One region of the Clostridium chauvoei genome, then DNA from elsewhere that is predicted to be linked to it. Evidence: a T-box and tRNA genes for the amino acid it is inferred to sense, from the RefSeq annotation. Region 1 holds a T-box; the other regions hold tRNA genes.
What was found. A T-box is a leader RNA that pairs with one kind of tRNA and senses whether it is charged. The one in region 1 lies ahead of BTM21_RS04400 (valine--tRNA ligase), so its partner is inferred to be a tRNA-Val.
Positions count from the first base shown of each region.

Region 2: it has a tRNA-Val gene. The T-box ahead of BTM21_RS04400 (valine--tRNA ligase) is inferred to sense a tRNA for this amino acid. The anticodon was not compared.
Region 3: it has a tRNA-Val gene. The T-box ahead of BTM21_RS04400 (valine--tRNA ligase) is inferred to sense a tRNA for this amino acid. The anticodon was not compared.

Region 1 is NZ_CP018624.1:941,000-950,914, forward strand. It holds gene BTM21_RS04370 (M16 family metallopeptidase) at 1-56, shown strand, start outside; gene recX (recombination regulator RecX) at 73-711, shown strand; gene BTM21_RS04380 (transglutaminase-like domain-containing protein) at 723-1,787, shown strand; gene BTM21_RS04385 (IS256 family transposase) at 1,898-3,136, shown strand; gene BTM21_RS04390 (tetratricopeptide repeat protein) at 3,378-3,734, opposite strand; gene BTM21_RS04395 (carbohydrate kinase family protein) at 3,999-4,946, shown strand; gene BTM21_RS14070 (CPC_1213 family protein) at 5,056-5,181, shown strand; gene BTM21_RS13755 (hypothetical protein) at 5,195-5,362, shown strand; T-box leader at 5,427-5,647, shown strand; gene BTM21_RS04400 (valine--tRNA ligase) at 5,833-8,475, shown strand; gene BTM21_RS04405 (bifunctional folylpolyglutamate synthase/dihydrofolate synthase) at 8,846-9,915, shown strand, end outside.
Region 2 is NZ_CP018624.1:191,011-200,925, forward strand. It holds gene spoIID (stage II sporulation protein D) at 1-346, shown strand, start outside; gene BTM21_RS00960 (peptidoglycan DD-metalloendopeptidase family protein) at 535-1,278, shown strand; gene spoIIID (sporulation transcriptional regulator SpoIIID) at 1,362-1,613, shown strand; gene mreB (rod shape-determining protein MreB) at 1,741-2,775, shown strand; gene yyaC (spore protease YyaC) at 2,833-3,363, opposite strand; tRNA gene BTM21_RS00980 (tRNA-Tyr) at 3,670-3,754, shown strand; tRNA gene BTM21_RS00985 (tRNA-Thr) at 3,776-3,850, shown strand; tRNA gene BTM21_RS00990 (tRNA-Tyr) at 3,859-3,943, shown strand; tRNA gene BTM21_RS00995 (tRNA-Val) at 3,973-4,048, shown strand; tRNA gene BTM21_RS01000 (tRNA-Thr) at 4,071-4,145, shown strand; tRNA gene BTM21_RS01005 (tRNA-Tyr) at 4,151-4,235, shown strand; SAM riboswitch class I at 4,374-4,476, shown strand; gene metK (methionine adenosyltransferase) at 4,596-5,771, shown strand; gene nagA (N-acetylglucosamine-6-phosphate deacetylase) at 5,840-6,976, opposite strand; gene recD2 (SF1B family DNA helicase RecD2) at 7,109-9,340, shown strand; gene BTM21_RS01025 (hypothetical protein) at 9,352-9,915, shown strand, end outside.
Region 3 is NZ_CP018624.1:2,838,131-2,848,045, reverse strand. It holds gene BTM21_RS13410 (adenylosuccinate synthase) at 1-580, shown strand, start outside; gene BTM21_RS13405 (hypothetical protein) at 697-891, shown strand; gene BTM21_RS13400 (DUF1858 domain-containing protein) at 1,043-1,225, shown strand; gene BTM21_RS13395 (acyl-[acyl-carrier-protein] thioesterase) at 1,310-2,059, shown strand; gene BTM21_RS13390 (BaiN/RdsA family NAD(P)/FAD-dependent oxidoreductase) at 2,102-3,349, opposite strand; gene BTM21_RS13385 (hypothetical protein) at 3,443-4,024, shown strand; tRNA gene BTM21_RS13380 (tRNA-Glu) at 4,165-4,239, shown strand; tRNA gene BTM21_RS13375 (tRNA-Val) at 4,248-4,323, shown strand; tRNA gene BTM21_RS13370 (tRNA-Asp) at 4,333-4,409, shown strand; tRNA gene BTM21_RS13365 (tRNA-Thr) at 4,458-4,532, shown strand; tRNA gene BTM21_RS13360 (tRNA-Glu) at 4,538-4,612, shown strand; tRNA gene BTM21_RS13355 (tRNA-Val) at 4,622-4,697, shown strand; tRNA gene BTM21_RS13350 (tRNA-Asp) at 4,707-4,783, shown strand; tRNA gene BTM21_RS13345 (tRNA-Glu) at 4,834-4,908, shown strand; tRNA gene BTM21_RS13340 (tRNA-Val) at 4,917-4,992, shown strand; tRNA gene BTM21_RS13335 (tRNA-Asp) at 5,001-5,077, shown strand; tRNA gene BTM21_RS13330 (tRNA-Thr) at 5,083-5,157, shown strand; gene BTM21_RS13325 (ATP-binding protein) at 5,232-6,206, opposite strand; gene BTM21_RS13320 (DnaD domain protein) at 6,199-7,194, opposite strand; gene BTM21_RS14105 (peptidoglycan DD-metalloendopeptidase family protein) at 7,362-8,558, shown strand; gene BTM21_RS13310 (S8 family serine peptidase) at 8,591-9,787, opposite strand; gene BTM21_RS13305 (DMT family transporter) at 9,853-9,915, opposite strand, start outside.

The DNA.
Region 1 (9,915 bases):
ATAAGGTAGCAAATAAAGTTTTAGAAAACCCTACAATTCATATTTTAAAATCATAATAAGGTGGGAATAATTATGAATGTTATAACAAAAATTGAGGTGCAAAAGAAAAATAAAGATAGGGTAAATATATATATAAATGAAGATTATGCTTTTTCATTAAGTGCAGAGCTTGTATATAAAGAAGGACTAAAAGTAAAGCAAAGCATTGATATAGATAAAATTAAAAAAGTAGCACTAGAAGATGATTATATGAAGTGTAAGAATTCCGCTTTAAGAATAGTTGAAAAAAATTATAAGACTAAAAAAGAAATTATAGATAAATTAACTTTAAAGGGTTATGATGAAAATACTATAAATAGAACAATTGAATTCTTAAAAGAATATAATTTTATAAATGATGAAAATTACGCTAGAATGTATGTTAATGATAAAATTAAAAATCATGGAGCAAATAAGATAAAATATGATCTTATTAGAAAAGGTATAAGTGAAGACTTAATAAAAAATCAAATTTCTAACATTGATGAAAATGCAGAAAGAGAAGTAGCATATTCACTAGCATTAAAAAAATATAATTTACTTATAAAAAGAGAACAGGATAATTATAAATTATCGCAAAAATTATATAGATTTTTACTATCTAAAGGTTATAGTTATGATGTTACATCAGAAATAGTTAAAAAGGTAACTAGTAACGAAGAAATATATTAAGGAGGGGTTAAATGAGTACGTATTTATCCTATGGACTGTGTCTTTTAATAATGATATGGGCAGTTAAGGGTAGTACTATTACATCATTTCAAGAGAGAGATGCTAAATATGCTTTAAATAGGTTAATTTATTACTTTTCCATATTTATTTCGCTTTTAGTTATAATATTAAACTTAGATAAGTTAATTATAAAAATACTAGAGATAGGAAATAAGGAAATATTAAAAAATTTTAATGTCAATTTATTTAACATTATCTGTTTAGCTATTTGTTTCTTTTTAATACAATTTTTAATATATCAAAGTTTAAAATTTTTATGTAGACCCTTTATTGGAGGATATTCAAAGGTTTTAAAGGGTGGAAAGTTAAAGACATTAGCTTTTTCTACAGTATTTGGAATGTTAAAAGGTTTTGTTATAATATTAATAGTATTTATAGCTATAGTAACCTTTAATAATACAATAACTAGAGGAACCAAAATAACTATTTTTGATAATTTAAAAGCATATGCTAGATTAGAAGGTTTGATTTCTATAAATAAGCCTGTACTCTCTAATAATGATGTATCTAATTATTCCGTAGGAAACTCTAATTTTATAATTTATTATAATGGAGTTACTTTAGAAGAAGGAATAAAGTCTACAGAAAAAATTGATAATAAGGCTCTAGAATTAACTTATGATGCAAAGTCGGATAGAGAAATAGCAAAGAATATATATTCATGGATAGGTAGTAACATAGAATATGATGTATATAAAGCAGAGAAAGCTTTAAATAATGAAGGAAAATATAAAAGTGGAGCTATAGAAGCATTTGAAAGCAGGACGGGAATATGTTTTGATTATGCTTGTCTTTATGTAGCAATGGCTAGAAAAGTTGGTTTAAAAGTTAGACTTATTACAGGTCAAGGATTTGATGGAAAAAGCTTTGGACCACACGCATGGAACGAAGTATATTTATCTGATGAAGACAAATGGATAAAAGTTGATTCAACATTTTACAAGTCGGGAGATTACTTTGATACTGAAGGTTTTGATAAAGAGCATATAAAAGAATCAGTAGCAGGAGAATGGTAAAAAGAGAGACAGTAGATAGTTTTGTGTAAAAATAAAACTATATACTGTTTTTTTGTATTAACAGTTGGAAGTTTTGGAATAATATACTATATAAATTAGGAGGAATTATTATGACAAGAAAAATTGATACCAACTTTGATTACAATGAGGAAATTAAAAGATGTAAAACAATCGATGATGTAATGGGTAAAAACGGATTAATACAAAGATTAGTTAAAGATGTCCTTGAAAATATATTAGAAGGTGAAATGGAAGAACATCTAGGAAGAAATAAATATGAACGTGTAGAAGCAGTTGATCAAACTAAGAAGAACTACAGGAATGGTTATAGTCGCAAGAATTTAAGAAGTTCCTTCGGTGACGTCGACCTAGACGTACCCCGTGATAGAAATGCTGAATTTGAGCCACAAATTATAAAAAAATATGAAACTGTGTGTACTGAGTTAGATAAAAAGATTATATCTTTATATGCTAAAGGTATGTCAACATCTGATATTCAGGCTGAAATTGAAGACTTATATGGAATAACTATATCACCATCGATGGTATCTAAAATAACTGATAAAGTGCTTGCTAGCGCCGCCGAATGGCAAAATAGAGTATTAGATAAAATATATCCAATAGTTTATTTAGATGCTATGTACTTTAAAGTTAGAAGTAATGGAAAGATAGTTAACAAGGCTGTCTATATATGCTTAGGATACACTATGGAAGGATATAAAGATATTTTAGGTATATGGGTTGATGAAGCAGAAGGTGCTAAATTCTGGTTAGGAATTTGCAATGATTTAAAAAATAGAGGTGTAAAAGAAATTTTAATTGCTTGTATGGATGGATTAAAAGGTCTTCCACAAGCTATAAAAACAGTATTTCCATCAGTAAATATTCAAACATGTATTGTTCATCAAATAAGAAATTCAATAAAATACATAGCTTCAAAAGATAAAAAAGCATTTATGAAAGATTTGAAGGAGGTTTATAAGGCTACAACAGAGGAACTTGCGTTAGCACAGCTAGATAATTTAAAGGAGAGATGGGGAGATAAATATGGAATAGTAATAGATTCCTGGTATAACAATTGGAGTAACCTTTCAACATTTTTTGACTTCTCTCCAACTATAAGAAAGATGATTTATACTACAAATATCTTAGAGGGTTTTAATCGTCAAATACGTAAATTCACTAAAGTTAGAGTCATATTCCCAACTGATGAATCTTTAAATAAGTGTGTTTACTTAGCAACAATGGAGATACTAGAAAAATGGACTCAACCTATACATAATTGGGGTGCTACGCTAGCGGAGCTATCAATAATATTTGAAGATCAATTAAAAGATGAATTAGCTTAAAAGCTTGTACTTTTTATAAATTATATGCATACTATTAGATTTTTTTGAAATACTAAAAAAGGTAATAAGAAACATTATTAGTATTTCTTAAATATAAAAAAATATTACTGGAAATGAAAATTTCCAGTAATGTTAAAATAATAAAAATGATAATTACACAGAATTATCTATTCTCTCAAAAAAGAACCTATATGAATAGACTCTCTTTTATAAGTGTCTATCTTATAGGTTCCATTTTATTTTATAAGGCTTTCTTTTTTTTAGATATAATTAAATTAATAGCTTTTTCACAGTCTATATCGCTATCATCTAAAGACCATGCTATATTAAAATATATTAAAGCTTTATTAGATTCTTGTTTCATAGCATAACAATATGCTAGATTAAAAAAGTATTTACTTTCTTTTTGAATTTCTAAAGCTCCTTTTATCATAGAAATAGCATTATCGAAATCTTTCAATTTTATATAGCAAACTCCACAGTTATAGAAGGAGCAAGCTGTATTATCATATTTATCAATAGATTTTTTATAACAACTAATAGCATTTTTATAATCTTTTAAATTGTAAAATTTATTACCTTCATTAAAATAATCCACCATTTACCTCCAAATATAGGGAAAAATATTTTGTATATTTTAATTATAGACTGTATATTTAAAATATATTCAATAAAAAGTATATATAAATAAAGAAAATATAATAACTTTATTAAGTATTATATTTTTAAAACTTTAGATATCTTCAAAAGTAAAGGGTTTCGACAAAGTTTTCAAATTTCCCTTTATTTTTTACTCTTTCTCTAATATAATATAATTATATGTTTATTAATGTAACGGAATTTAACGAGCAGGAGAGATAGTATGATAAATAAAAATCCTTATAGATTATTATTAGGAGCCTCTATAGTAGATATTATAGGTTTTAGTAGAAAAAAATATAGTCCTAAGGATTCTATTCCAGGAAATATAAAAATATCTTTAGGCGGTGTATGTAGAAATATTGCAGAAAATTTAGCTAGAGTTAATGTTAATACTGAATTCATTTCTATATTAGGAGATGATGAACAAGGAAGAAACATATTAGATAACGCAAGAAAAATTGGATATAATATGAATAATTCTTTAATATTAAAGGATGAATATACACCTACATATATGGCTATTTTGAATGAAGATGGAGAAATGGAATCAGCGATAGTTGATATGGATAGCATAGAGAAAATGGATACTTCTTTTATTGATTCTAAAGCTGATATAATAAAGAATGCAGAATATACTATATTAGATGCAGATAATCCAGAGTTAATGAAGTATATTTTAGAAAAATTTCATGGCCAAACGAAATTTATTTTAGATCCAGTTTCAGCTAGTAAAGCAGCTAAAGTAAAACACTTAATTAAATATTTCCATACAATAAAACCTAATAGATTAGAAACAGAAATGTTATGTGGATTTAAAATTAATGGAACTGAAGATTTAAAAAAGGCTGGAGAATATTTTAACAGTTTAGGAGTTGAAAATATTTTTATAAGTCTTGATGAAGATGGAATTTATTATAAAAGTCCTAAAGAAGAAGGAAGAATAGCATCTTCTAAAGTTAAAGTTAAAAATGTAACAGGTGCAGGAGATTCTTTTGTTGCAGGTATTGGATATGGATATATGAATGGAATTTCTTTAAAAGAAACTGTAAAATATGCAATTACTATGTCAGTAATTACTATATCTCATGAAGAAAATATAAATCCTGATATGAGTGAATCTTATGTAAATGAGTTTATTGATACAATACAATGGAGAGAAAACTTTTAAAAGTGGCGAAAGCCACTTTTTTACTTTATTTCTTTACATTAAATAAAATAAATAAAGAGATTTAGCACAAAATATATATGAAAGAAATTTATAAATGAGGTGATATATAATGAGTGCTAAAAGTAAAAATAGTCATAAAAAGCATGTAAATCATAATCCGCAAGTAGAAAGTGTTAAAGCATGTTTTGGAGAGCCAAAAGCAAAAGAACATGATAAAAAAGACTTTAAGATTTAGGGAGTGAAAAATAATGAATAATAATAAAAATAGACTAAAAGATAGACCAAAATCTAATGCGGAAGAGAGAAAAATGCATCCTAAAGATAATTCAGATTTAGGGATAATAAATGGAGAAAAGATAGGAGCTCATGCTCAATCAAAAAATCCACATAAAACATATGAATGGTTAAACAATTAATTAATATAGAATATTGACAAATACTATATTATATTATACTATATCCTTACAAAATCTAATATTTTTAAAAGCAGTGAAAAAGAGGAGTAAGGAATATTACATATTAAAGAGAAGAAGGTCTAGGCTGAAAACCTTCCATATAAAATATCCTGAAGGTAGCTTTTGAGTATCTTTGTTGAAACTAAGTAGGCAAAGACGGCTTTCTTAGTCGTTATTATATAAAGAGCCCAAAATTATAATATAAATTTGGGAAAAAAGGTGGTACCGCGAGTCTTCGTCCTTTTGTGATGAAGGCTCTTTTTATTTTACTTAAAATTAATATTTAAATTAATATATGAACCTTCAACCATATTATTAATTTACATAATTATAAGTTAATTATATGAACACTTCAAATTAAATACCATTACTCTTTATAATATATAAAAAGCTTCTATTAGCTGTTTTAAAGTTAGACAAGGAGGAGAAAAATGACAGAAAACAAGAACTTATCCACAACATATAATCCTAAAGAATTTGAAGAAAGAATTTATAAAACTTGGGAAGAAAAAAAATATTTCACTCCTGTAGTTGATAAAAATAAGAAGCCTTTTTCAATAGTTATGCCACCACCAAATATAACAGGAAAACTTCATTTAGGTCATGCATTAGATAATACATTACAAGATATGTTAATAAGATTTAAGAGAATGCAAGGTTACTGTACGCTGTGGCTTCCAGGTCAAGATCATGCAAGTATAGCTACTGAAGTTAAGGTTGAAAATGAACTTCTTAAAAAAGGTTTAGTTAAAAAAGAAATGGGCAGAGAAGCCTTCTTAGAAAAAGTATGGGAATGGACTGATGAATACAGAGAAAGAATAAGAACTCAGCTTAAGAAAATGGGATGTTCAGCAGATTTTACTAGAGAAGCATTTACAATGGATGAAAATCTAGATAAAGCTGTTAAGCATGTATTTGTTAAGTTATATAATGAAGGTCTTATTTATCAAGGAAATAGAATAACTAACTGGTGTCCAAAGTGTACAACAGCTTTATCAGATGCAGAAATAGAATATCAAGAACAAGAAGGTAACTTCTGGCACATAAACTATCCATTAGTTGATGGAAGTGGATATTTAGAAATTGCAACTACAAGACCAGAAACATTACTTGGAGATACAGCTGTAGCAGTTAATCCAAATGATGAAAGATTTAAAGATTTAATTGGAAAAAAATTAAGATTACCATTAACAGATAGAGAAATTCCAATAGTTGCTGATGAATATGTAGATATAGAATTTGGAACAGGAGCTGTTAAGATAACACCTGCTCATGATCCTAATGACTATGAAGTTGGTAAGAGACATGGTTTAAAAGAAATAAAAATAATGGATGACCATGGTGTTATTAATGAATTAGGTGGAAAATACCAAGGTTTAGATAGATATGAAGCTAGACGTCAAATGGTTAAGGATTTAGAAGATGAAGGATTATTAGTTAAAGTTAAACCTCATGTTCACAATGTAGGAACTCATGATAGATGTGGTACTGTAATAGAACCAATTATATCTAAACAATGGTATGTTAAAATGGAATCTTTAGCAAAACCAGCTCTTGACGTTGTAAAGAATAAAGAAACTAAATTTGTTCCAGAAAGATTTGAAAAAACATATTTCAATTGGATGGAAAATATTCAAGATTGGTGTATATCAAGACAATTATGGTGGGGACATAGAATTCCAGTTTGGTACTGTAATGAATGTCAAGAGATAATAGTATCAGAAGAAACACCTTGTAGTTGTCCAAAATGTTCATCAAAGAATTTAAGACAAGAAACAGATGTTTTAGATACATGGTTCTCATCAGCTTTATGGCCTTTCTCAACATTAGGTTGGCCAAATAAAACAGAAGATTTAGAGTATTTCTATCCAACAAATGTATTAGTAACAGGCTATGATATAATATTCTTCTGGGTAGCTAGAATGGTATTCTCAGGTCTTCATAATATGGGAGAAACACCTTTTGATACAGTATTAATTCATGGAATCATAAGAGATTCACAAGGTAGAAAAATGAGTAAATCTCTTGGTAATGGGGTAGACCCACTAGAAGTTATAGAAACTTATGGAGCAGATGCTTTAAGATTTATGTTAGTTACAGGAAATGCTCCAGGAAATGATATAAGATATTTCCCAGAAAGAGTTGAAGCTGCAAGAAACTTTGCAAATAAAATCTGGAATGCATCAAGATTTGTTATGATGAACTTAGATAGAGAAACCATGGATAAATACAAAGATGACAAAGATTATAGTTTAGCAGATAAATGGATATTGTCACATTTAAACACATTAGTTAAAGAAGTAACAGAAAATATGGATAAATACGAATTAGGAATTGCTCTTCAAAAGGTTTATGACTTTATGTGGACTGAATTCTGTGATTGGTATATAGAACTTGTTAAACCAGTATTATATGGAGAAGATGAAAAACAAAAAGGTATAGTTTATAATGTACTTTATAATGTTCTTAGCACAGGACTTAAGTTACTTCATCCTGTAATGCCATTTATTACAGAAGAAATATATACTACTTTAACAGATGGAGAAACAATAACAATTTCAGCTTGGCCAGAATTTAATGGAGCGATAAAGGATGATAAGGCAGAAAAAGATATGTCATATATCATAGAAGCTATCAAGGGATTAAGAAATGTAAGAGCTGAAATGAATGTACCACCATCAAGAAAAGCTAAGGTAATTAGTTATATAACAGAAGAAGCTAAGGATGCTTTTGTGGCAGGCGCAAGTTATATTGAAAAATTAGCTTCAGCATCAGAGGTTACATTTATACAAGATAAATCAGAAGTTCCAGCAAATGCAGTATCTTTAGTTGTTAAAGGTGGAGAATTATTTATGCCACTTTTAGATTTAGTAGATAAAGAAAAGGAACTAGAAAGATTAAATAAAGAAATGAAGAAGCTTAAAGGGGAAGTAGAAAGAATAGATAAAAAACTTTCAAACCAAGGCTTCGTAGCTAAAGCTCCAGAAGCAGTAATTAATGGAGAAAAAGAGAAGAGAATAAAATATCAAGAAATGCTTGATGCAGTTTTAGTAAGAATTGATGCATTAAAATAATAATTTATATTTAATATGGCAAAACGCTATACAACAATATTTTTGCCAAGTTATTTTAAAGTTAAAAAAATTATTTAAATGATTTAAACGCTATACAACAAATTGAAAAATTGTTTAGATAAATTTAAAAAATGCAAATATTTTTTGACAGAATAAAGACATTTATGTATTTTTATGATATTATATTTATAAATGATATTTAAGATGAAAGAATGATAAAAGGCACTAAGGGCTCTAGTTTTACTAGAGCCCTTAGTGTATTTAAAATTACATAGGGATAAATTTTTATTAAGGAGTAAAATTAGTATTTATATTAGGAATAAAAATAGTATATAATTTATTTTATAGAAAATTTAAAGCGAGGTTTAATATGAAATATGAAGAAGCAATGAAATATATAACGGAAGTAGGTAATTTTGGTTCGAATTATGGCTTAGATAGAACATATAAATTATTAGAATTTCTAGGGAATCCTCAAAAGGAGTTAAAATTAATTCATATAGCAGGAACTAATGGAAAAGGTTCAACTACGGCAATGATTAGTAAAATACTAGTTGGACATGGATATAAGGTTGGCATGTATACATCACCATTTTTAGAAGAATTTGAGGAACGAATTCAAATAAATGGAGAAAATATTCCTAAAAATACTTTGTCTAAACTTATGGATGAAGTTAAAGCAGCAGTGGACAGAGTAATAAAAGAAGGTTATAATCATCCTACTGAATTTGAAATAATAACTTGTTTAATGTATTTATATTTTTATAGAGAAAAAATTGATTTTGGTATAATTGAAGTTGGGCTTGGGGGAAGATTGGATTCTACTAATGTTATAACACCAATACTTTCAATTATAACATCTATTAGTTTTGATCATGTTAATCTTCTAGGTAATTCTCTACAAAATATAGCTAAAGAAAAGGCAGGGATAATCAAAGAGAATATTCCGGTAGTTATATATCCTCAGGAAAAGGTAGTATTTGAAGTTATTAAAAATAAATGTATGGAACTTAATGCACCACTATATACTATATTTGAAGAAGATTATAAATTAGTAGATATAATAAAAGAGAGAGAACATTATCAAGTAATAAATGTAAAATTAGAAAATGAAAATTTTAATATTGATTTACCGTTGTTAGGAGAACATCAAATATTAAATTTAGCTATAGTTATTAAAGCTCTAGAAATATTAAAAAGAAAGTATATGTTAAAAATTTCCAAGGAAATAATAAAGACTTCTTTAAAAGATATTACTTGGAAAGGTAGATTAGAGGTTATGAGAGATAATCCATTAATTGTAATAGATGGAGCTCATAATATACAAGGTATAACTACTTTAAAAAAGAATATAGAAAAGTACTTTACATATAAAAATTTATACTTGATTTTAGGAATATTGGCAGATAAAGATATAGAAGAAATGGTAAAGGTAATAGT
Region 2 (9,915 bases), 750 kb from region 1:
AAATACTATAAATTCAAGTTATCCTAATGCTTCTTTAAGTGCAGATAATTTATCTGGAAATATTGAGATTATAGAAAGAAGCGAAGCTGGTGGAGTAAAACAAATAAGAGTTGGAAAAGAGAAAATTAAAGGTACAGATTTTAGACATTTACTTAAGTTAAACTCAACTAATTTTCAATTTGAAGTAGCTGGAAATGAAGTGGTATTTAAGTGCAAAGGCTATGGACATGGGGTAGGTATGAGTCAATGGGGAGCAAATGTTATGGCTAAAGAAGGAAAGGGATATGAAGAGATATTAGCGCATTACTATACAGGTATAGAATTAAAAGAATTAGTATTTAAATAATAAAATATAGTCAAAAAGAAGGTTTAGAAATGATATTTTCTAAACCTTCTTTTTATACAAGAATTTAGAAATTAGATATTAATTATCGTTATATTTGGCAAATAATGTTGAAATTTGATGTAAATAAAACTTTTAATATGTGTATTAATTCAGGAGAACAGGCAAGAATACAAAAAGGAGGTGTTGATATGGACCAAAATAAAAAAGATAAAGTAAAAAACTTTTTTAGAAAGGAGGGCTTTTATTTAGTTCTATTCCTTTGTTTATGTTTAGTAGCAACTGTAACAGTTGTAACAAGTAAGAAAAACAAGATTTCAAAAGAAAAAGTACAACAATCAGAAAAGGAATTTACATTAAATGTTGATGATAAAGCTACATCTGAGGCTCAAAAGCAAAATGCAGATAGAGTTAAAAATAATACAGAAAAAGAAGTAGCTCAAGCTCAACAAGAGGAAGAAGTTGCAACAACTGAGGAAGATACTAATGTTTCAGCAGGAACTACTACAGAAGTAAAGTTCAGTAACCCAATTGAAGGGACTATTTCTAGAGTATATTCATATCCAAAACCACAGGAAATGAAAGATGGAACAAGTAGAAACATTAGAGGAATAGACATAAAAGCTACAGTAGGAACAGAAGTTAAATCTGCTGCTGTTGGAGAAGTAAAAGAAATTTCAAAGAGAGCAGAAGAAGGGAATTATGTTGTTATTGCACATGCAAATGGCATTAATACCAAATATTGTAATTTAGGTTCAGACATGAAAGTTAAAGTTGGGGATAAGGTAACAGAAGAAACTGTTATTGGAACAGTTGGAGATACTTCAAAAATATTTTCAAATAATGAATTTGGCGAACATTTAAATTTACAAGTTCAAGATTCAAATGGAAAAGATTTAAATCCAACAACATATTTCAATTATAAAGCACAATAAAACATAAAAAAGTATTTTCATCAGTCATTTTTATAGAAAAGACTGATGAAAATACAAAATTAATTTAATAAGGAGGTAGCATTTTGAAAGATTATATTCAAGAAAGGGTATTAGAGGTAGCGCAATATATAATAGATTCTAAGGATACAATAAGAAAAACAGCAAAGGTCTTTGGTGTAAGTAAAAGTACTATACACAAAGATATGACAGAAAGGCTGCCAAAGATAAATCCAGTAATAGCAGAACAGACACATACAATTCTAGAATTAAATAAAGCAGAAAGACATATTAGAGGTGGAAAAGCCACTAAATTAAAATATAAAGCAGTAGATTAATAAGTAAGATTAAAGTGTAAAGGGTAAAAATTATTGAATCATTACCATATTCCATATATAATAAAAAAATGAGAAAAAATTTTGTGATATTTTAGTATGATTTAAATATAATAGGAGTGAGTAAGGAATGTGGTTTTGGAGAAATGGGACTAACTTAGGAATTGATTTAGGAACAGCAACGGTTTTAGTTTATGCTAAGGGAAAAGGTATAATCTTAAAAGAACCATCAGTTGTTGCTATTAATAAAAGCAATAATAAAGTACTTGCTGTAGGCGAAGAAGCGAGAAAAATGATTGGAAGAACTCCAGGTAATATAGTTGCAGTTCGTCCATTAAGAGATGGTGTTATATCAGATTATGACATAACAGAAAAAATGTTAAAAGAATTTATAAAAAAAGCATATGGAAAAAGTAAAATTACTGCTCCAAAAGTAATGGTTTGTGTTCCTTCACAAGCAACAGAGGTAGAAAAAAGAGCTGTAATGGATGCTACAAGAAATTCAGGAGCTAAAAGAGTACATATTATTGAAGAACCTTTAGCAGCGGCAATAGGTGCTGGTTTAGATATAACCAAGCCTAATGGGTCAATGGTAGTTGATATTGGTGGTGGAACAACTGATATTGCAGTAATATCTCTTGGTGGAGTAGTTGTTAGAGCTTCAATAAAGGTAGCAGGAGATACTTTTGATGATGCTATAATAAAATATGTTAGAAATAAATATAAGATTATGATTGGAGAAAAAACAGCTGAAGATTTAAAGATAACAGTTGGAGCGGCATTTGTAGGCTCAAGAGATTTAACTACTACTATGAAAGGTAGAAATTTAGTTACAGGATTACCAGATGAAGTTACAGTTGCAACGTCGGAAATAGCTGAAGCTTTAAAAGAATCAGTAACTTTAATTGTTGAACAAGTTAAGTCTGTTTTAGAAAAGACACCACCAGAACTAGCTGCAGATATAATAGAAAAAGGAATTTTAATGACAGGTGGAGGATCTTTATTAGATGGTCTAGATAAGTTAATAGAAAAAGAAACTGGCGTAGGGGTTTCTGTTGCAAATAATCCAGTGGAAGCAGTAGTAGAAGGAACAGGAAAAGTTTTAGGATATTTAGATAAATTAGATTCATCATTAATTGGACAAGAGATAACATTAATTGATTAATATTATATAACATATAGGTATAGAATTAGAATTCTATACCTTTTTTATATGTTTGTTCTAATTATCAATATTTGATAAATAATATCCTTTGCATATACCTCGAGCAATTACTTTAGCCATACTCATAATTAAATGAAGACGAATACTTCTAGATGTGAAGAATTCAGCATTATCACTAGAATCAACTATTCCTATAATTGATGTAGAACCAACGTCAGGAAGTCGTTTGCCAACCCCTTTACCAGGATGGATAGGATAGTTTCTTACGTGAATTTCACCTATTGACTTTGCATCACCTAAACAAGCATCAATTCCAATTATATTAGCGTTAGGATGAAGTTTTTTTATTTGTGATAGGCGATGTTCTATATTTAAAGCATGGATAGGTGCCTCTATGGTTCCATAAACAGGTAACTTAAATTGGTTATCTATTAAGTATGTACCTACTAAAGGTCCTAGACAGTCACCAATGCATTTATCAGTACCAATACAAACTATTACTGTATTTTTAGATATATAGTTTTTCAACACATTAGCTATTTCGTAGTAAGCTAAATCAGACTCATAAAAAACTTTATGTTTTATCAAAGCTTCACCCCCTATGGATAATATATATGAGAAGAGTATTAAGAATATAATAGTTATTGGCAAAAAATACATAAAGAAAAGTAAGGTTTTATAAGATAATAAAATAGATGAGCATTAGTAATTAAAAAAAATGCTAATAGGATTAAATGGGAGAAATATAGAGATAAAACAAGAAAAATAAAAATAATTTTAATAAATAACTATAAATAACACTTGAAATTAATACTTAATGATTATATACTAGTCATTGTCAGTTGAGCGGATATAAATTTGTTCAGGGGACATAAGAAATTAAAAGTTAATTATGGGGGAGTTCCCGAGTGGCCAAAGGGGGCAGACTGTAAATCTGTTACGTTTCGTTTCGATGGTTCGAATCCGTCCTCCCCCACCATTTTTAACTTTGAAAAAATATGCTGGCATGGCTCAACGGTAGAGCAGCTGACTTGTAATCAGCAGGTTGTAGGTTCGATTCCTATTGCCAGCTCCAAATAAAATGGGGGAGTTCCCGAGTGGCCAAAGGGGGCAGACTGTAAATCTGTTACGTTTCGTTTCGATGGTTCGAATCCGTCCTCCCCCACCATTTTATTAAAACTAACTTAAATTATTTAAGGGCGCATAGCTCAGCTGGGAGAGCATCTGCCTTACAAGCAGAGGGTCACAGGTTCGATCCCTGTTGTGCCCACCACTTAAATTAAAATAAAATATACGCTGGCATGGCTCAACGGTAGAGCAGCTGACTTGTAATCAGCAGGTTGTAGGTTCGATTCCTATTGCCAGCTCCAATAATGGGGGAGTTCCCGAGTGGCCAAAGGGGGCAGACTGTAAATCTGTTACGTTTCGTTTCGATGGTTCGAATCCGTCCTCCCCCACCATTAAAGCAAGATATTAATCTTGCTTTTTTTATTTTTCTAAAATAGTATTTTAAATAATGTTTTGAATTAACAGAATAAAAAATGTTGACCTATAGAATAAAAAATGTTATAATCTGTTTCGAATAAAATTGATATTAGTTCTTATCCAGAGAGGTGGAGGGAAAGGGCCCTACGAAACCCGGCAACCTGTGATTTCACAAAGGTGCCAATTCCTGTGGAATATTATTTCACAAGATAAGAAAGAGTTTGACGTTTATAGTCTCTTCTTATCGAAGAGACTTTTTTTATTTTAAAATTAACTTTAGATTATAACAATTGTATATAGAATTAATATCAAATAAATTGAAGGGAGTTTATTATATGAGAAGATTATTTACATCAGAATCAGTTACAGAAGGGCATCCAGATAAAATCTGTGATCAAATTTCAGATGCTGTATTAGACAGTATATTAGAAAAAGATCCTAATGCTAGAGTTGCTTGTGAAACAGCAGTTACTACAGGTATGGTATTAGTTATGGGTGAGATATCAACTAATTGTTATGTTGATATTCCAAAAGTTGTTAGAGAAACAATAAAAGAAATAGGATACGATAGAGCTAAATATGGATTTGATTGTGCTACATGCTCAGTTTTAACATCAATAGATGAACAATCAACTGATATAGCAATGGGTGTAGACGAAGCTTTAGAATCAAGACAAGGTGAGAAGGATGCTGTTGAAGCTGTAGGGGCTGGAGATCAAGGTATGATGTTTGGTTTTGCAACAAATGAAACAGAAGAATATATGCCATTACCAATAGCTATGGCTCATAGACTATCTAGAAGATTATCAGAAGTAAGAAAAAATGGTCAATTATCATATTTAAGACCAGATGGAAAGACTCAAGTTACAGTAGAGTACGATGATAATAAAGTTATAAGAATAGATGCAATAGTAATATCAACTCAACATGGAGAAGATGTTACACAAGAACAAATAAGACAAGACTTAATGGAACATGTAATAAGAGCTGTAGTTCCAGCAGAATTATTAGATGAAAACACTAAATACTTTATAAATCCAACAGGTAGATTTGTAGTTGGAGGTCCTCAAGGAGATTCAGGATTAACAGGAAGAAAAATAATTGTTGATACTTATGGTGGAGCTGGAAGACACGGTGGTGGAGCATTCTCAGGAAAAGATCCAACAAAAGTTGATAGATCAGCAGCCTATGCAGCAAGATGGGTAGCTAAGAACTTAGTAGCAGCAGGAATTGCTGATAAGTTAGAAGTACAATTAGCATACGCTATAGGAGTTGCTAAACCAGTATCAATATCAATAGAAACTTTTGGAACTGGTAAAAAGTCAGAGGAAGAAATAGCTTCAATCGTAGAAAAAGTATTTGACTTAAGACCAGGTGCAATAATAAGAGATTTAGGGTTAAGAAGACCATTATACAAACAAACAGCAGCATATGGCCACTTTGGAAGAAATGACCTTAACTTACCATGGGAACAATTAAATAAAGTAGAAGAAATAAAAAAATATATCTAATAGCAATTAGATATAAAGAAAAGATATAGAGTATGTAACTATCATATTCTATATCTTTTTTATTAATTTTATGCAGTATGAACAACTTTTCCGTTAACGATTACTTTCTTTACATTTATATTTTCATCAAATAATACTAAGTCAGCATCATAACCTTCTTTTATAAGACCTTTTCTATCTTCAACTTTACAATGTCTAGCTCCATTAAATGTTGCCATTTTTACTACTTCATTTAATGAATAGTTTGTATTGTTATACACATTTCTAATAGCTTTATCTAAAGTTAATACTGAACCAGCTAAGCTACCAGTAGTTAATCTTGCAGCACCATCAGAAACTACAACATCTTGGCCACCAAGAGAATACATACCATCAGGCATTCCACATGCCATCATAGCATCAGTTACTAATAAAACCTTATCAGTTGTTTTTTGATTATAAGCGACTCTTAATGATGGGTATGAAATATGAATTCCATCAGAGATAGTTTCAGTAGTTATATTACTATCAAAAATTGCTCCAACAACACCAGGTTCTCTATGAGAAAATGGAGTCATAGCATTAAATAAGTGAGTTGAGTGACAACATCCGCATTTAATACCTTCCATAGCTTCTGCATAAGTGGTTTTTGTATGACCCATTGAGCAAACAATACCTTCAACAGATAAGTGTTTAATTAAATCAGTTGCTCCAGGAACTTCAGGGGCAATTGTTATTGAAATAACAGCATCCTTAGCATCGCCCACCATAGAGTTATAATTTTCAATAGTTGGAGGAATTAAAAATTTAGGATTTTGAGCTCCAATAGCACTAGGACTTATAAAAGGACCTTCTAAGTGAGCTCCCAAAACTATTGCTCCATCAGTACCGTTTTCTTTACATTTTTTTATAGATTCCATAGATTTTCTTATATCATCTATAGAAACAGTCATAGTAGTTGGTGTAAATGAAGTAGTCCCATGTTTTACTATTGCTTTAGATATTTCATTTATAGCCTCAACAGTACCATCCATAGTATCGTAACCAGCAGCACCGTGAATGTGAACATCTATAAATCCAGGAGATAAATATAATCCTTCTCCATTAATAACATCATTACAGTTTATGTTAGTTGGGTTAATTTCTTTAATTTTACCATCTTCTATTAGTACAGAACCGTTTTCAATTCTGTCTAAGAAAATAATATTACAGTTTTTAATTAACATAATACACCTCCATATTTTTTTTCTTAAGTCCACAAATTATTAGATAATAAATTTTTGAAATTAGACTTATGTTATAATTATATAATAAAAAGTATAAGATTAAAATATTATTAAAAGATTTGGAGCGATAATATGGAAATCCTAAATGGAGTTATTGAAACGATTGTATTTAAAAGTGAAGATACAGGATATGTAGTTTCAAAAGTAAGAGTAGATAAAGAGTTAATTAATGCAGTTGGTGTAGTACCTTTATTAAAGGAAGGTCAGCAAGTAAAAATTAAGGGTGATTGGGTACTGCATAAACAATTTGGAAGACAATTTAATATAAATGAATATGAGGAAGTATTACCAAGTTCAGTAGAAGGAATAGAAAAGTATTTAAGTACAGGTATAATTCGAGGAATAGGTCCAGTAACAGCAAAAAAAATAGTAGGGAAATTTGGTGAAAAAACTTTAGATATTTTAGATAATCATATAGAAATGTTACAAGATATAGAAGGTATAGGAGAAAAGAAGTATAAAATAATATACGAATCTTATCTTGAACAAAAAGATCTAAAAGATATTATAATTTATTTTCAAAATAATGGTATGACAACAAATCAATGTATAAAGATATACAAAAAATATAGTAATGCAGCTATAGATGTGGTAAAAGAAAATCCCTATGTACTTTCAGATGAAATTTCTGGTATAGGGTTTATAACAGCAGATAGAATAGCGAAAAGTCTTGGTATAGAAAATACATCACCCTTTAGAATACAAAGTGGAATTAGATATGTATTAAATCAATTTTCTGCTGCAGGGAATACATATATGCCAAAGGAAATGTTAATTGATGAAACTTCTAAGGTTTTAGTTGTTGATAAGGAATTAGTTGAAGAAAATATTTATAATGCAAGTTTAGATGGCAAAATAAAAATTGAAAAAATAGGAGAGATAGAAGGTGTTTTCTTAATACCATATTATTATTGTGAATTAGGTGTAACAAATAAAATAATAACTTTAGGGATAGAAAACTTTAGAACTATAAATACAGATGTAGAATTTGAAATAAAATCCTTTGAAAAGAAAAATAATATAGAATTTGCTCAATCACAAAGAGAAGCAATAATAGGTGCTTTTGATAATGGTATAGAAATAATAACAGGTGGACCAGGGACGGGAAAAACTACAATAATAAAGGCTATAATAGAGATTTATGAAAATAACGGAATGAAAGTTTTACTAGCAGCACCAACAGGAAGAGCTGCAAAAAGAATGACAGAGTCTACAGGTAGAGAAGCTAAAACTATACATAGATTATTAGAGATGGGGGTAAGTGATGAGGAAAATTCCTTTTTTGGAAAGGGAGAAACATCACCATTAGAAGGGGATGTAATAATTATAGATGAAGCATCCATGATTGATATAATGCTTATGCATAGTCTTTTAAAGGCTGTAAAATTAGGAACTAGATTAATTATAGTTGGAGATGTTGATCAGTTACCATCAGTAGGACCAGGAAATGTCCTTAAAGACTTAATAGAAAGTGAGTTTATTAAGGTAGTAAGGCTTAAGGATATCTTTAGACAGGGCAAAGAGAGTATGATTGTAACTAATGCGCATAAGATAAATAATGGGGAAATGCCAGAAACTAACAAAAAAGAAGGAGATTTCTTTTTTGAAAATAAGCAGGAATTAGACGATATATTAAATACAATTATAGATTTAATAAATAGAAGGCTACCTAATTTTAATAAAAGTTGGGATAAACTTAGAGATATGCAAGTGTTAACTCCTACAAGAAAAGGAATTTTAGGAGTTCAAAATTTAAATAATAAACTCCAAGAAGTTTTAAACCCTAAATCACCAAATAAAAAAGAAAAAGAATCGAAAGAAATGGTATTTAGGGAAGGGGATAAAGTCATGCAGACTAAAAACAATTATTCCCTTAAATGGTTTAGAATAAATGGAGATGGAGATAATGAAGGTGTTGGAGTCTTTAATGGAGATATGGGCTTTATAGAAAAGATAAATGAATCAGAAAAGACTATAACTATAATATTTGATGATGAAAGAAGAGTTATATATGATTACATATATCTAGATGAATTAGAATTAGCATATGCAATAACAATTCATAAAAGTCAAGGAAGCGAATTTAAAGTTATAATTACACCCGCATTTATGGGATCACCTTTTTTAATGAATAAAAATCTTTTATATACAGGAATAACAAGAGCTAAGGAACTTGTAGTAGTTGTTGGTATTCCGAAAGCATTAAAGTATATGGTTTCTAATGTTAGGAGTATGGATAGATATTCTTCTCTTAAAGAAAGAATCCTAGATGTAAAATCAGAAGAAGTTTTTAGTGAAGAATAAGGAGATTTATTATGGGGTACGAGAAAATAATTAATCATAAAGAATTTACTAATTGTTTAACTAAAATAAATAAATGGTATTTAAGAAAGTCAAAAATATTAAACATTATTACAAGCCCATATAATAGCACCTTAATATATTCTAGTATAATAAATGAAATTGCACGAAAAGGCGGAAATATACTGTATATATGGGGAAATAATTCGCCAAATGATGAACTTATAAAAGAAATAAAATTAAAGGATAAAGGAATAACTTATTCTTATATAGAAAAAGGGGAATCAGAAAAAACTATAACTTTTACAAGCTTTAAAAATATGATTAATGTAAGAGGAGAATATGATTTATGTATAATAGATGATATAAGTAAATTTTCATTAATGAATAAAGATGAATTAATAGAATTAATAGAGGCTATGTATATATATAGTAAAAGAATAATAGTCTACTCTATAGAAAGAATAGTTTCTATGGGAGAAAAAGTAGAGATATCATCCTTAATAAGTAATAAACCATATGTAGAACCTAGAATATTAAATACTAGAATTAAGCTAGATGATGATATTCCATACAGT
Region 3 (9,915 bases), 980 kb from region 1:
TTATGTTACATCATCTAATACTACTGCAGGTGGAGTTGCTAATGGTGTAGGTGTAGGGCCAACTATGATTACAAATGCAGTTGGTATAGCTAAGGCATATACAACAAGAGTTGGTAAAGGTCCATTCCCAACAGAATTAAATGATGCTACTGGAGATTGGATAAGAGAAAAAGGTCATGAATATGGAGTAACTACTGGAAGATCAAGAAGATGTGGATGGTTAGATACTGTTATATTAAAGACTACAGTAAGAGTATCAGGTTTAACTTCATTATGTGTTACTAAAATAGATACATTAGCAGGACTTGAAAAACTAAAGGTATGTGTAGGATATAAGTTTGAAGATAAAGTTATAGACTATTTCCCAGCAAGTTTAGAAGATTTAGCTAAATGCGAACCTATTTATGAAGAATTTGAAGGTTGGGGTGAAGAAGTAGCTGATGCAAGAAGCTACGAAGAATTACCTGAAAATGCAAAGAAATACTTAAAGAGAATAGAAGAACTTACAGAAACTAAAATTTCTATTATTGGAGTTGGTCCAAGAAGAGATCAAACAATAAGAGTAACTTCAGAATTATAAAAATAAAAGAATTATCTTAAATAGCTTACTATTTAAGATAATTCTTTTTTTATTAGGAATAATGAAATAATTAATACCTAATACTATTAATAGAAATTTATAGCAGAGGTGATATTATGATAACAAAAGATACAACATTAAGAGAGGTAATTTCTAAAAATCATATGGCACAATCTATATTAATGAGTTTTAGAGTAGGATGTGGAGTAATTACTACAAATAATGATAAAACAATAGAAGAAATAAGTTCTGAATATGGTATAGATAGAGAAGAATTAATTAGACAATTAAATTTCAACAGATACTATTAAAATTTAGAGTTATGTTAAAAGAGCATTAATTTAAGGGGAATCTATAAAATTGACTTTAAAAAAAGTTGTGTATATAATTTAACTATAAGAATTAAATTGTGCATATTATTTAAACATAATAATAAATTAATTAGAAGGATAGGTGGTACTTGTGATAACTAAGGAGATGACAATCGGAGAAGTTATAAGAGAAAAAGCAGATGCAGCCGAAATATTAATGAGTTTTGGGATGGGATGTGTTGGATGTCCATCAGCACAAGCTGAAACATTAGAAGAAGCTGCAATGGTTCATGGATTAAGCATAGATGCTCTAATAGAAGCTCTAAACAAGTAATAAAGAAAAATTATCAGCTCTGTAGTAAGATTTAACTACGGAGCCTTTTATTTAAATTTAAAAGAAATTAGTAGGAGGGGGACTATGGGAAAAAAGTATTCAAAAGAATATGAAGTACATTTTTACGAGGCTGACTATAATTTAGACTGTACAATGACTTCAATAATAAACATTTTAGCAGATGTAGGAACTGAACAATCAGAAAAGTTAGGGGGAGGAATACAGTATCTAATAGATAAAAATATGGCTTGGGTATTTTATCAATATGATGTAAAGGTCAATAGATATCCTAAGTATGGAGAAAAACTTAAGGCTACGACAGAAGCTATAGGGTTTAAAAAGTTTTATGCTATAAGAGAGTATAATATTTATGATGAAGCTGGAAATAAAGTTGTAGAAGCACAAGCGATATTTTTCTTAATAAATATGGAAAAGAGAAAAACCATGAGAATACCAGAAGATCAGTATAAAATTTATGGTTTAGACTCTGATATTAAAGATACATTTAAGATAGAAAGATTAGAGAAGCTAGAAGAGGTCACTTATAAAAAAGATTTTAAAATTAGATATAGTGATATAGATTTTAATAGACATGTTAATAATGCTAAATATGTGGAATGGGCTATAGAATCATTACCAGTAGAAGTAGTAAGAGATTTTAGGTTAGAAAATATAAAAGTAACTTTTGAAAAAGAATGTACCTATGGAGAAGAAATATGTGCATTATCATCGATAAGAGAAGAAGATAATGGGACACTGACATCTATTCATAGAATTGAAAATAAGGATGGAGTAGAACTTACAAAATTAATAGGAATTTGGGAACATATTTAAAAAATCGTAGCTAATAAATTTTTTTTATTAGCTACGATTTTTTTATTTAGAGTTAGCTATATTTTTAGCAACGCAGTATCCAGAACTCCAAGCCCATTGTAGATTAAATCCACCACAATCTCCATCTACATCTAATATTTCACCACAGAAATATAAATCTTTTATAAGTTTAGATTCAAGGGTTTTTGAATCTATTTCTTTAGTATCAACTCCACCGATTGTTACTTGAGCTTGATTAAATCCATTTGTTCCAATACATTTAAATCTCCATTGTTTTAAAAGATTTATTAGTTTTTTTCTATCTTTCCATTCTAAATCATAACAAGGACAATGAAGATTGGTAATTCTAGCTTCTTTTAATAAAGTAGGAATTAGCTTTTTATTAACTACTCCTATTAATGCATCTATTATAGGTCTATGAGAAAATACAGCCAAATGACCTTCAATGAAATTTTCTATATCTTCTAAAGAAGAATTAGGCATCATATCTACAAGAATTTCAACTTTTTTTCCTTGATTAAGAGCTTTAGATGCGTGACCTGATATTTGGAGAATTGGAGGTCCAGAAATTCCATAATCAGTGAAAAGAATCTCTCCAAATTCTTTTCTTGCAGGTTTATCGTTAATTAATAGTGTGGCATATCCATCAAATTTTATACCTGACAATGCTTTTAAATTAGGATGTTCTAACTTTAATTGAACTATTCCAGGAATAGGATCAATAATTTTATGGCCTAAGGATTTTGCTAATGAATGTCCAGAGCCATCAGAACCAGTTTTAACTGCTGATTTTCCTCCACAGGCAAGAATTAATTTATTACATGTGAATAAATTATACTCTTCGTTACTTGTGGATAACTTAAAACTTTTTTTCCTGTGGATAGATTTTAATTTGCAGTTTGTGTATAAAGGAATTTCTCTCTCCTCTAAAGCAAATCTAAAAATATCCACAACAGAAGAAGCTTGTAACGATTGTGGGTACATTTTTCCGTTATTTAACTCAACAATAGGTAAACCTAAAGATAGGAAAAATGATTTAGCATCTTCTACTGTAAATTTAGATAGTGATTCAACAAAAAAGTTAGAGTTTTCACTATGATAAGATAAGAAGGGAAAAGATATTGTGCTATTTGAAATATTGCATCTACCATTACCTGTAGTTAGAATCTTTTTACCTATTCTATCGGTAGCTTCTAAAATAGCTACATCTATACCAAAATCTTTTGCGGCAATAGCTGCAGTTAATCCAGAAGCTCCACCACCAACTATAATTAAATCATGATGTATCATAATATTTAGTCTCCTTAATGTATATTTAAATAAATTTTATCATAGTAATATAAGTTATAAAACTATGGAATACTATTTATAGAGGTGAAATATATGAAAGTAAGAGTTATAAATAAGGATAGTAGTGATTTTGAAAAAGAATTTAAAGTTAGAAGAATGAATTATGATCAATCAGTAGTTAACTATCCTAATTCTAAAGGTATAAATATATTTTTAAACAAAGATATAGAATTTATTACTGAATCAGATGTAGATAAATTTTTAATTAAATATAGAGATTTATTAAAGATAAAGTTAAATAGAGGAATATCAATAAACTTATATAAAATATTAGTAGATAATATTCAAGAGCAATTCAATGAAGAATTTGAAGCACTTAATTTACTAAAAGATAAATATAAAGTAAATAAAAGAGGAATATGGGATAAAGAAATACTTTGTATCATTAATAATCACATACCTATAAATATTATTGCAAGTGGAGAAAATTTTAAAAAAGTTGGGTATAATATATCTATAGAAGAAATTAATAAAGAAAAATTTTTCGAATTATGTACCTTTGAAATTAAAAAAATCGAAAAAGAAATTAAAGAAAAAGAAAAGCAACTTTCTAGGTATGGACAAGGCTTAAAGTGCCTAGAATCAAGAGATAAGATGGTGAAATTACTAGAATAAAATCTAGTAAAAACCTAGTATAAAATTAAATAAATAAAAAAGTTTAAAAAAAGTGTTGACACTATATTAAAATTTATGTATTATAGTTAATGTGCTCGGCAGGAGAAAGCCTCCTGAAAGAAAAGAGCAAAACTTAATATGGCTCCTTGGTCAAGCGGTTAAGACACCACCCTTTCACGGTGGTAACAGGGGTTCGATTCCCCTAGGAGTCACCATTTATTTTGGGCGCATAGCTCAGCTGGGAGAGCATCTGCCTTACAAGCAGAGGGTCACAGGTTCGATCCCTGTTGTGCCCACCAAAATTAAATGGCTTAGTAGCTCAGTTGGTTAGAGTACTGGCCTGTCACGCCAGGGGTCGAGGGTTCGAGTCCCTTCTAAGTCGCCATTTTAATTTTAAAAAACATAACATAAAATTTAATATTTTAAGCTATATGCTGGCATGGCTCAACGGTAGAGCAGCTGACTTGTAATCAGCAGGTTGTAGGTTCGATTCCTATTGCCAGCTCCATATATGGCTCCTTGGTCAAGCGGTTAAGACACCACCCTTTCACGGTGGTAACAGGGGTTCGATTCCCCTAGGAGTCACCATTTTATTTTGGGCGCATAGCTCAGCTGGGAGAGCATCTGCCTTACAAGCAGAGGGTCACAGGTTCGATCCCTGTTGTGCCCACCAAAATTAAATGGCTTAGTAGCTCAGTTGGTTAGAGTACTGGCCTGTCACGCCAGGGGTCGAGGGTTCGAGTCCCTTCTAAGTCGCCATTTTAATTTTACAAAAGCTTAAATATTAAAAACAAAAAACAACTTAATATGGCTCCTTGGTCAAGCGGTTAAGACACCACCCTTTCACGGTGGTAACAGGGGTTCGATTCCCCTAGGAGTCACCATTTATTTTGGGCGCATAGCTCAGCTGGGAGAGCATCTGCCTTACAAGCAGAGGGTCACAGGTTCGATCCCTGTTGTGCCCACCAAATTAAATGGCTTAGTAGCTCAGTTGGTTAGAGTACTGGCCTGTCACGCCAGGGGTCGAGGGTTCGAGTCCCTTCTAAGTCGCCAATTTTGCTGGCATGGCTCAACGGTAGAGCAGCTGACTTGTAATCAGCAGGTTGTAGGTTCGATTCCTATTGCCAGCTCCACAAAAGCTTTGGATTTTTCCAAAGCTTTTTTTATTGTTTGAAATTAAATATAAAAAACTAAGACGATGAAATAATCATCGTCTTTTTAAATTTAATTGTATTCTAATGTCTTCTGCATAAAATTTGTAAAGCTTAAAGTTACCGACAAGTCTAGAATAAATTCTTTCACTATAGATTTTAGTTATCATAGGAAGACTTAAATTAGTAGATATAAGCATTTTTTTATTTTTAAGTAATTTTCTATTAATTAAAGTGAATAACTCTGTAGCAGAGAACTCTGTAATTTGTTCTGCTCCTAAATCATCAATAATTAATAAATCACAATTAAGCAGTAATTCTTCTAATTCATAGTTGTTATTAAATCTAATATCTCTAAGACATTTAATAAGTTCATCAGAAGTTTTATAAACAACTAAAAATCCTTCATCAAGTAATTCTTTTGCAATGCACCAAGATAAGTATGTTTTACCAGTACCTGAATTGCCATAAAACAATAAGTTATTATTGTGCTTTGAAAAATTAGGAACATAATCACCTTGAATAAACTCTAAAATATTTTCTATATTTCTTCTTGGAGAAAATTTATCTTCTCCAATTTTATGGTTGGAATATAAACTTATATCAAATTTATTAAAGTTATGAGTTTTAACAGCATCTTCTAAATCAGAATCCTTATAATATAATTTAATTAACTTATTTTTGTAACATGAGCATTTTTTTATTCCAATATATCCTTCATCCTTGCATTTATGACATTGATAATGAAGAGATAAATATTCAGGATCATAACCTTTTGAAACTAATAGCTCGTATTTTTTAAATCTTAAGTCGGTTATTGTATCTTTAATTTTATTTAGTTCTTCTTCAGTAAGTCCTTTAAGTATGGACAAAGATAAATTCAAGCTTTGCTTTTGAATTGATTTTTCTAATTCCATAATTTCAGGATGCTTATCAGAAATTTCTTTTCTTCGTGCATTTAAATTATTTTGTTCTTTAATTTTAATTTGTTCATATATATTAGCTAATTCTTTTTGGTATCCTTTAATCATCGTTATCCCATCCTAATAGTTTCTTTTCAAGAGAATCGTAGTCATAATCTCTTGGTTTGAAGTTATTAAATTTTAAATTAGATTTAGTATTAGGTGTATTATCGAAAGATTTTTTAGCAGATGAACTTTTAAATTTAGCTTCTTTGGCTTCTATATCTTGAATAGTTTTTAAGTTATCTCTATTCCAGCTTGATAGAATTCCATCGATATATTTAAAGTCAGCTCTATTCAATCTTTGAGAGCATATGTCACAAGCCTTTTTTATTACATCTAATGAGAAGTTATAAGTTGTAGTCCATTTTTCTAACATATCTTCTTGAGGTTTCATTATATCTGCATTTTTAATTCCAAGGAATTTAAGAATCTCTCTATATGTACCCCATTTATCTTCTGTTTTTCTTATATAATTTTGAGCATCTTCTACAGTTTTAATATTCATTTCATGCCATGCAATAGCAACTTTTTCTATATACCTAGCATTACTTTTACCTCTAGAAACACAATATTCTATAATTAAGAGTATTAACTCAGATGAAAAATTATAATCTTTTTTCCAACTTATATATGTAGTGAATTCTGTAGGGGATAAAGGTCTTCCAATTAATCTTTCGATATCCTTTAACATTCCATTATTAGTTTCATCAGATAATTCATCTAAAAGGTTAATTTCTTTAGAGTTATTTATAGGTTCAAGAGATAAATCTATAAAATCTATTTCAAAATTACCCATTTTATCAATGGGGATTAACTTAATGACACCTTCATCATTCCAATAATTTAATGCATTTATAATGTCAGATTCTAAAAGATTTAATGATGAAGCTAAAATTGAAGAACTTATTCCTATTTCGCCACTCATATTATGCTTAAGCATTAACAAGTAGACTTTAATAAACTCTCCTCTAGCTTTTGGCATATACTTTTCAATAAATACATTACTAATAGGAGTAAATTTTAAGGGCTTAGATTTAAGCATAAATGTACTCATAATTTCTCCTCTACCTTTCTTTATATTTATTTACATTAAGTTAATTATATCAAAGTGAGGTATATCACTCAATAAAACAATTAACAGGTAAAATGAATAATATTAAATTTATAGGGAACATTATTAAATGTGTTTTCAATAATAGCAATAAAAAGGAAGGAGAAATTATGTATACAAAAAAAGACACAGTAGGTGTCACGATAAAAATAATATTATTAATTATCCCAATAGTTATAATGTTATTAGCAAACGATAATTATATTTTAGAAGCATATCTTAATGATAGTGTTATTGGATATGTAAATAGCAAAGAGGAAACTAAGCAGGTTTATAATGAATTATTACAAGAGGTAAATATAGATTCAAATATAGTAAATAACAACAATGAACCTATTAAATATAATAAAGTAAATGAAGAGGTAGTATTAAGTAATAAAAATGAAATTAAGAAAAATATGTTAGGAGCTTTAACAGGAAAGACATCAGCTTATCGATTAAACTTAGATGGAGAAAAAATAGGGTATATAGCTTCTAATGATATGGTAAATAATATATTAAAATTAGCTGCAGATAAACAAATAGATAATTTAAATATAGATAAAGGAGATATTGTATCAGCAGATATATCCTGTAATATAAATTTACAAGAAGAAGTTACTGATTTATCATCTTTAGATACAGAAGAGGAGTTAGCGGAAGAAATATATAACATTTCTAAAGAAGGCGAAAATTTAGTTGCAATTAATATAAAAACTAAAGAAACTGTACAAGAAAGTATAAAACCACAAACTATTACAGCTTCAGATGAAAATTTATATATTGGAGAAAGTAGAATCGAAGAGGGGCAAGATGGCATTAAAAATGTCTTGAAAGAAATTACATATAAAAATGTAGGAGAAGAAGAAAGTAAGGTTTTAAAAGAAGACATAGTAAAAGAACCTATTAATACAATTATTTATAAAGGGAGTAAAAACCCATATTATGAGGGGGTAGCTTTCTTAAATAAACCTACAGGCAGTGATGTTATAACTTCAGGGTATGGAGAGCGTTGGAATTCTTTTCATAAGGGAATTGATATAGCAGGAAATATGGGAGATGAAGTAAAAGCTTCTATAGAGGGGACTATTATATATGCAGAATATAATAATGGAGGATATGGTAACTTAATAAAGGTAGAGCATGAAGGTGGAATGACTACGTATTATGCTCATTTAAGTAAAATATATGTTAAGCCTGGTGATAAAGTAAAAGCAGGTGATTTAATAGGGGCTATAGGTAGTACTGGTTTTAGTACAGGACCACATTTACATTTTGAGTTAAGAGTAAATGGAGAACCTGTTAATCCATATGGATATATTCTTTAAAGCAAAAAATAAGGCGTCTTAATAAAGGCACCTTATTTTTTTATAAGCTTATTAATATTTACTTTTCCTTCACCTTGATAATTTTTAGGCATATCAAATGGATCGCAAGATACTTTTAGTAATGAAAGCGTATCTTTAAAGGTTAAACCAGGATCATTTTGATAAAGCAAAGCACATATTCCAGATATATAAGCAGTAGCTAATGAAGTGCCAGTATAACTTCTATAAGACGCATCTAACTTTTTAGGATATAATTTAATTCCATTCTTTTCAGATATATAATTTACATTACAATTTAAAGATACAATATCTACACAAGCAGCAGCTACATCAGGTTTAGAGCCTCTTCTTAGATTCCCAGCAGAGGAATAATTATAAGGTTTAATTACTCCTGTAGTATCAACACCTGCAACTGTTATACAATCCTTTGAGAGTGCAATTCCTGTTATTGAGCCTTCAATATTTTTGTTGCTACCACTTGGAACAATTGGAGTTATATTTTTGCTAGTAGCTAACTTAAATATTTTATCAAAGCAAGATTGTAAAAAAGCATTGTAGTATAAAAGTTCAAATGGTAAACAAAGAATTTTTATATTATGTTTTTCACTTTCTTCAATTAAGCACTCTATGGCATACAATACATCAGAGGCAAAGCCTTTACCCATCTTATCAAAGGCTTTATAGCAGTAAAGGTTAGCTTCTGGAGCAACACCTCTATACATATTATTAGACTTTTCACCACTTCCAGCTAGTATACCGCAAGTACAAGTTCCATGTCCATTATCATCATACGGATATTTAAGTTCAGATATCAAATCGACAAATGTAGATATTCTATTGTAAGGTGTAATCAAATCAGGGTGAGGATAAACACCGCTATCAACAACCCCGATTCCTATACCTTTACCTGTTATGTTACTTTTGCTAGATAATCTAGTTTTATTAGCTGTTGGGACACTCATTCCACATAAAAATAAATATTCATCAAAACAGATATATTCAACTTCAGGATACTCTAAAAGCCTTTCTATAGCTTTATTGTTCAATCGAGCTGATATTATATCACAATGTTTAATACATCTAAGTACTTCTCCTCTATAGGAGGATATTTTTTTCACTATTGAATCTTGGAATCTACTACATTTAATAATAACCCTATGATCTTTGTGGACTTTAGAGGCCATACAGTTTTTTAGGTTAATATCTAGCTTCTTATTTAAAGAAAACATATAATACTCCTAAAATTAATTACATTATATAGTATATTAATAGGAGAGATTTTGTTAATGATAAGTTATAATTTCCATTTAAATATTACTATGCCTATAATCATTATGCCTATGCCTATAAATTCCTT